2 linked regions of the Cytobacillus luteolus genome follow. The protein of the gene in region 1 binds, or shares a complex with, the protein of each later gene. Links are inferred from orthologs where the notes say so. Each region holds a gene or a part of one and is shown in the gene's direction. Other genes may lie near its edges.

The links.
Region 2: the proteins of J2Z26_RS09015 (region 1) and smc are in contact, whole or in part, in a crystal structure (PDB 3ZGX), measured with the Bacillus subtilis proteins. The link is inferred for Cytobacillus luteolus from one-to-one orthologs.

Annotation. Positions count from the first base shown.
Region 1 is NZ_JAGGKM010000003.1:118,489-121,711, forward strand. Bases 315-3,212 are described here. They hold J2Z26_RS09015 (segregation/condensation protein A), read left to right. Parts: upstream 315-1,337; coding sequence 1,338-2,087; downstream 2,088-3,212. Other genes in these bases: J2Z26_RS09000 (GNAT family N-acetyltransferase), read left to right, coding at 315-319; J2Z26_RS09005 (DUF309 domain-containing protein), read right to left, coding at 364-882; J2Z26_RS09010 (YjcZ family sporulation protein), read right to left, coding at 1,027-1,119; scpB (SMC-Scp complex subunit ScpB), read left to right, coding at 2,084-2,683; J2Z26_RS09025 (hypothetical protein), read left to right, coding at 2,781-3,200. Outside these bases: more of J2Z26_RS09000, read left to right, coding at 1-314. UniProt on the Bacillus subtilis protein: Participates in chromosomal partition during cell division. May act via the formation of a condensin-like complex containing Smc and ScpB that pull DNA away from mid-cell into both cell halves.
Region 2 is NZ_JAGGKM010000002.1:362,069-366,557, reverse strand. What follows is about bases 1-4,164. They hold smc (chromosome segregation protein SMC), read left to right. Parts: upstream 1-397; coding sequence 398-3,964; downstream 3,965-4,164. Other genes in these bases: ftsY (signal recognition particle-docking protein FtsY), read left to right, coding at 3,992-4,164; rnc (ribonuclease III), read left to right, coding at 1-247. Outside these bases: more of ftsY, read left to right, coding at 4,165-4,489. UniProt on the Bacillus subtilis protein: Required for chromosome condensation and partitioning.

The DNA of each region.
Region 1 (3,223 bases):
TGCGATGGGTCTTCTTTCGTTTATGCCAACTGAAAAAGAGTTGAAAAAGTTACAGCAAACAATGAAGGAATATGAGACAGAAGATTCAAAACAACTGTTTCTGTGGAAGGAAGAAGATATCACAGGAATTATCGGAATAACAATTCTTGAAAATGGTGATGCCATCATTCAGCATATCAGTGTTAATCCATCACACAGACATCAAGGAATTGGCAAAATGATGGTGAAGGCGATTAAGGACTCGTTACCAGGTAAAGTTGTAACATCAAATGAACATACGGCTTCTTTCTTAGAGAAATGTGAAGTAGAAGGTTGCTAGTTATATAAGTGAATGAAATTAAAAAAGGTAAGACTCATTGAGTCTTACCTTTTTTTCTTAATCTCCATTTGTCTATCTCGTTCTTCAATCACATCACTGCGATCTCTCAGTTTATGTTTGTTTATGATGTATTCATCTGTGGGAGCATTGGTTAATCCCCATTGAAGTCCTTGTTTCTTGCAGTTTTGGATACAATCGGTCAAGAGATTGTTATCAGTAATTGGTAAGTTAATAGAGGTGTATGGTTTCTTTAGTTTGATTTCAGAGAGCCGTTCTTCCAGAAGAGTAATCAGTTTTTGATAATCTATACCAAGTTTTAAAATCATTTTCTCTTCGGTTTTAATGATGGATAATGAATTTTTGATCATACGATAGGCTCCGGAAAAGTTTTCTCGACGTTGGTGATATAAACCAACTGCCAACTGGATTAACCCAACCCAATATTGCTTGCGTTCAGGTGGAGCATCCTCTTTCCAATACTCCTCTAAAACCTCATGACACTCAAAATAGTCTCGGTCTCCATGGAAATGAAAGAGAAATTGACGATATGCTTCTGGGTACATTGAATCTCTCCTTTTTATTATGTAACTTCATTTTATCATAATTTTGTAACAAACCGTTTGTACAGACTATCCTTTACTATAATTTAAAACAAAAAGTGCCCACTAGTCGTTGTGGGCACTTGCTATTTTTAATTTAATCTCGGTTTAGTACCAAGAAGCACCTACAATAATTAATAAAATGAATAATACTACAATTAACGCGAAACCGCCGCCAAATTTATATCCAGTGTCTCCCATGTTGAAATCCTCCTTTAAAAACTTTTGTATTACAGTGTTATATTATGTACCTAGTAGCTAGGTGTGTGGGCGAGTGTCCCGGTACAAAAGAAAAATCTAGATCCTTCTCTGTGAAAGCCAAAAAAATACTATTGGACAAGCTATTAATATGTTCTATACTTAGAAAGTATAGTGTATTTTTATTTATCATTACGTTTATTAGTTTGGTGGGGTTATGTGTGCAATACAGTGTAAAAATAGATGCTTTTGAAGGGCCATTGGACCTTTTATTACACTTAATAAATCGATTAGAGATTGATATTTACGATATACCTGTAGCGAAAATTACTGAACAATATATGTATTACATACAGGCTATGCAAGAACTAAAGCTCGATGTAGCAAGTGAATATTTAGTAATGGCAGCTACTCTTCTTGCGTTAAAAAGCAAGATGCTTTTGCCAAAAACTGAAGAAGAGTTAATAGATGATGATCTTGAATTACAATTAGAGGAAGACCCAAGAGAAGAACTTATGAGGCGACTTATCGAATATCGTAAATACAAGGAAGCTGCCAATGACCTTAAAGTGTTAGAGGAAGAGAGAGGTCAGGTATTTACTAAAGCCCCAAGTGATTTAAGTGAATTTACGGTCGAAGTAAAAGTGGAAAGTCACCCTCTAGATGTTAGCTTGTACGATATGCTAGGTGCTTATCAAAAACTGTTACGAAGAAAGAAACTTCAAAAACCACTCCACACTAAGATTGCCCGCCAGGATATTTCGATTGAAAGAAGAATGGACGAGATACTAGAGGAGTTAAGAGGAATTTCGGGTAGGATTAGCTTTAATGATCTGTTCCCTTATCATGACAAAGTCCATACAGTGGTAACATTTTTGGCGATTCTTGAACTTATGAAAAAAGATGTAATAAAGATTGAACAAGAAAATAACTTTGCAGATATTATGATCTCAGGTAAGGAAGGAAGATGATTGCTGGTATGGTTGTTCAGTGGAAAGCGATCGTTGAAGGTTTATTGTTTGCTGCGGGCGATGAAGGTCTTACTCTAAAGCAACTTGCAACAGTAATTGACGTTGAAGAGTCAATTATTCAGGATATTGTTAGTGAATTAAAGCTAGATTATGAAAATACAGACAGAGGAATTTGCTTAGTTGAAGTAGCTAATACATTTCAATTAACAACTAAAAAAGAGCATGCTGTTTACTTAAAAAAACTTGTAGAATCTCCTACCTCTACTACACTTTCACAGGCAGCCCTTGAGACGCTGGCTATAATCGCCTATCGTCAACCAATCACAAGAGCAGAAATTGAAGAAATTCGGGGAGTTAAGACAGAACGTCCTCTGCATACACTTACAGCCAAAGCGTTAGTAAAAGAGGTTGGACGTGCAGAAGGAACTGGTAGAGCGATCCTTTATGGTACAACTAAAGAATTTCTTGAGTATTTTGGATTAAAAACGATTCAAGAATTACCTCCATTGCCTGATAAAGTGGAAGAAGATTCTGGTCAGGATGAAGCAGATTTGTTTTTTGGGAAATTTCAAGATACACTAGAAGGCATTAATTAGTATAACAAGAATTTTATGGATATGTTAAGATAGACTTAGGTGAGGAAAATTCTCATTGAAGTAGATCAGATAAACTTAGGCTACTAGAGGTGGAAGAATGTTAATCAAACAATGCAAAGGATACGAGTTAGAGAAGGCACAATCCAATACATCTGAAGATTTTTTTAATCGCTCAGAAGTAACGTTTTCTGTAAATGGGGAAGAACGAACATTTCACTTATTGTATATTCGTTATTTTGATGAAGTTTTTTCACAGTTTACTCCCTATGAAAGTGACCCAGTCTTTACTGTTGGTTCCACAAATATCGAATTTAAAGACATTGTTGGATTGGTATGTTTATTAAAAAATCCTGGTTTTCAAAATCGAAAAAGAGTCTATATTAATACTCAAAAAGAGTTTGAAGAATATTTTAAAGATATCGAGTTTGATAAACTACCAGAAATTTTTGAGAGTATCATGAGATCAGGAAGTTATGAATTGAAGTCTCCATTAAGTTTTATTGTACAAACCCAGTAATCAAGAAAAGTTGTAAATAACCA
Region 2 (4,489 bases), on another replicon or contig:
TGAAGGTGCTTTTTCTCATGTGATGGATTACAAAAGTCAGTTGCAAGAACTAATACAACGAGACGCACGTGGAATGCTTGAGTATAAAGTTTTACAAGAAAAAGGCCCTGCACATAATCGTGAGTTTATGTCTAGAGTTTCCCTTGAAGGTGAAGAGCTTGGCATTGGTATTGGTAAATCAAAAAAAGAGGCAGAACAGAAGGCGGCTCAGGTTGCTTTAAAAGTGTTACTAGAAAAAATGAGTTAAGATATCTTAGTCCCCCTGCCAAAGGGGGATTTGTTATTTCATCAATTTCCAATATCCTCATTAAAAAAACATCTTAATAGCAACCGCATTTATGATAAAATATGTTAGAATTCATAGATTATATATTAATTATGCATAAGGGGGAGACTTATGTTCCTCAAACGTTTAGATATTGTTGGTTTCAAATCATTTGCTGAGAGAATGGCAATTGACTTTGTTCCAGGAGTTACAGCTGTAGTCGGACCAAATGGAAGTGGAAAAAGTAATATAACAGACGCAATGAGATGGGTATTAGGAGAACAATCTGTTAAATCGTTACGTGGTGCAAAAATGGAGGATATTATCTTTGGAGGTAGTGACTCTAGAAAAGCATTAAATATTGCAGAAGTTACTCTAACATTAGATAACGAAGATTATTTTTTACCGATTGATTATCACGAGGTGAGCGTTACTAGAAGAGTCTATCGTTCTGGCGATAGTGAATTTTTTATTAACAAACAGTCATGTCGCCTTAAAGATATTGTAGATCTTTTTATGGATTCCGGCCTTGGAAGAGAAGCATTTTCAATCATTAGTCAGGGGAAAGTTGAAGAAATTCTAAGTAGTAAAGCAGAAGAACGAAGAAGTATTTTCGAAGAGGCTGCTGGTGTTCTGAAATATAAAAATCGCAAGAAAAAGGCAGAATACAAGCTTGCAGAAACTCAGGAAAATGTAAATAGGGTTAACGATATCTTACATGAGCTTGAAGGTCAGGTAGAGCCTTTAAAAATTCAGGCTTCGATAGCAAAAGATTACTTACAGAAGAAAGAGGACCTTGAAAATATTGAAGTAGCCCTAACCGTCTATGAGATTGAGGATTTCCATACAAAATGGGAAGGCTATAATCAACAGATCGAACTTCATAAACGCCAGGAATTAGAGCTTTCAGCTGATTTACAGACGAAGGAAGCAGAAATAGAAAAGGTGCGTAATCATATAGATGCACTTGATGAATCTATAAATGATTTACAGCAGGTACTGTTAAAAGTCAGTGAAGAGCTAGAAAAGCTAGAGGGACGTAAAGAAGTCCTAAAAGAAAGAAAAAAGAATGCTCATCAAAATAAAGAACAATTATACAATCTTGCTTCTGACCTTAAGCAGAAGCAAGAACATTTAACGACTGTACGAGCAACTGAAAATGAGCTTCTACAAAAGTTAGCAGCAGAAGTCAAAAGTATAAAAGGTTCATTGAAAGATAAGCAAGCACTACTTGCAACGCATGATCAGAACATTGAAGAGAAGCTTGAAGACCTTAAGAGCGAATATATTGAGATGCTAAATAAACAGGCAACTTCACGAAATGAATTGAAATACATCAAGGAACAAATGAATCAGCAAGATGATAAAAATAGTAGGCTAGTTGAATCAAATCAGAAATACATTAAAGAACGAGAGTTCATTAGTGGAGAAAAAACAAGATTAAACCATGAGCTTTCTAAAGTAGAAGAACAATTAAGTATACAAATCTCTTCTTTTAGAGAAGAGCAAGCTAAGTTTGAAAACTTAAAGGCGAACTATCAAAAGAAAGAAACAACACTCTATCAAGCATATCAGTTTTTACAACAGACTAAATCTCGTAAGGAAATGCTTGAAGAAATGCAGGATGATTATGCTGGTTTCTTCCAAGGTGTAAAAGAGATATTACATGCGGCTAGAGAAGATAAGCTTCAGGGTATAGAAGGGGCAATCGCTGAGTTAATTAATGTTCCAAAAGATTATGAAACAGCGGTTGAAATTGCATTGGGTGGAGCTACACAGCATATTGTTGTAGACAATGAGCCAAATGGTAGACATGCTATTAATTACTTAAAACAGCATTCATTTGGACGTGCTACATTTTTGCCACTAAATGTTGTTAAAGAACGAACAATTCCATCAACACAACTCCAAACATTAAAGGGGCATTCTGCTTATATAGGTGTTGCTTCCGATTTAATTTCTTTCAATGATAAATACCATTCTGTGATTACAAATCTACTTGGAACGGTCATCGTTACCAAAGATTTAAAAGGAGCAAACGAATTAGCTCGTCTCTGTAACTATCGTTTCCGTCTTGTGACATTGGAGGGGGATGTGGTAAATCCAGGTGGATCTATGACAGGTGGAGCAGTTAAACAAAAATCGAATTCTTTATTAAGCCGTGGTCGTGAATTAGAAGATATCTCGCAAAAGCTTTCAGAGATGGAAGAGAAAACTGCAACGCTAGAGGAGCAAGTTAAACAATTAAAACAGTCAATCTCTACTCAAGAAATGACCGTGGCAGAGTTAAGGGAAGCCGGGGAAGCTCTACGTATTGAGCAGCAAAAAATTAAAGGAGATCTTCGTGAAGTTGAGTTTAAAGAGAAAAATGCGAATGAGCATTTATCCCTTTACGATCAAGAAAGACAGATGTCTGATTATGAAAATAAGAAAATGTCTGATCGAATTGTTGAATTAGAAACAATACTAGTAACAGTTTCTTCTGAAATTGAGCAGCTTGATCAGTCTATTAGTCAACTAAATCTACAAAAAAATAACCAGCGAACATCTAAGGAATCTCTACAGTCAGAAATTACAGACATAAAGGTTTTGCTAGCTGGGAAATTACAGCTAGTAGAAAGTCACCAAGAAAAGCTTCAAAAAATGACTGAGGAACTTGAAGAAACAGTAGCCAAGTATAAGGATACAACTGAAGATTTGAATCTTTTAACAAGTGAAATGACAACAAATAGCTCAGGTGAGGAAGAACTTGAAATTGCTGCAAAACGAAAGTCAAGTGATAAAACAGAGACCATTCAACTTATTGCAAGTAGAAGGGAACAGCGCCTGCAGCTTCAGACAAAACTTGAAGACCTTGAACGAGAGGTAAAAGAAGAGAAGCGAAATTATAAACAATTAGTGGATATCTTAAAAGATGAAGAAGTGAAGATGAATCGATTAGATGTGGAACTAGAAAATCGCTTATCACAGCTTCGTGAAGAGTACTTATTAACCTATGAAGCTGCAAAGGAAAAATATCCTCTTCAAATAGAAGTAGGAGAAGCAAGAAAGAAAGTAAAGCTTATTAAATTAGCAATTGAGGAACTTGGGACAGTTAACTTGGGTGCAATCGATGAATATGATAGAGTTTCAGAACGATATGAATTCTTAATTGAACAAAAGAATGACCTCCAAGAAGCAAAGGATACGCTCTATAAGGTTATTGATGAAATGGATGATGAGATGAAAAAGCGTTTCAATGAAACGTTTACTAGTATCCGTTCACACTTTGAAACAGTTTTTCAGGCGTTATTCGGCGGTGGTAGAGCAGACTTGCGTTTGACGGATCCATCTGATTTACTTAATACGGGTGTAGATATTGTAGCTCAGCCACCTGGAAAAAAACTACAAAATCTTGGTTTACTATCTGGAGGAGAAAGAGCATTAACGGCTATTGCATTATTATTCTCGATCTTAAAGGTAAGGCCAGTTCCATTTTGTGTGCTAGATGAGGTAGAAGCTGCTCTTGACGAAGCAAATGTGTTTCGTTTTGCTCAATACTTAAAGAATTTTAGTAGTGAAACACAATTTATTGTTATCACTCACCGTAAAGGTACAATGGAAGAGGCGGATGTTCTTTATGGAGTAACAATGCAAGAATCTGGCGTTTCCAAATTAGTTTCCGTAAGACTAGAAGAAACGAAGGAATTAGTGAAATAGTTTTTGATGAAAGGAAAGATACCTAAGATGAGCTTTTTTAAGAAACTAAAAGAAAAGATTACTAAGCAAACAGATTCGGTAAGCGAAAAGTTTAAAGATGGCTTATCAAAAACACGAAATTCATTTTCTGAAAAGGTAAATGATCTTGTCGCTAGATACCGAAAAGTAGATGAAGATTTTTTCGAGGAGTTAGAAGAAATATTAATCGCAGCAGATGTTGGCGTATCCACTGTAATGGAGTTAATTGATCAGCTTAAAACAGAAGTGAAAAGGCGTAATATTCAAGATACGAAAGATGTACAAGCTGTTATCTCCGAAAAGCTTGTTGACATCTATCAATGTGGGTCTGAACAGTCATCTGATTTAAATATTCAGTCAGAGGGCTTAACGGTTATTCTGATTGTAGGAGTTAATGGTGCAGGGAAAACAACTACAATTGGAAAACTAGCTAATCGCCTCAAAAATGAAGGGAAAACCGTTCTGCTGGCTGCTGGAGATACATTCAGAGCTGGTGCCATCGATCAA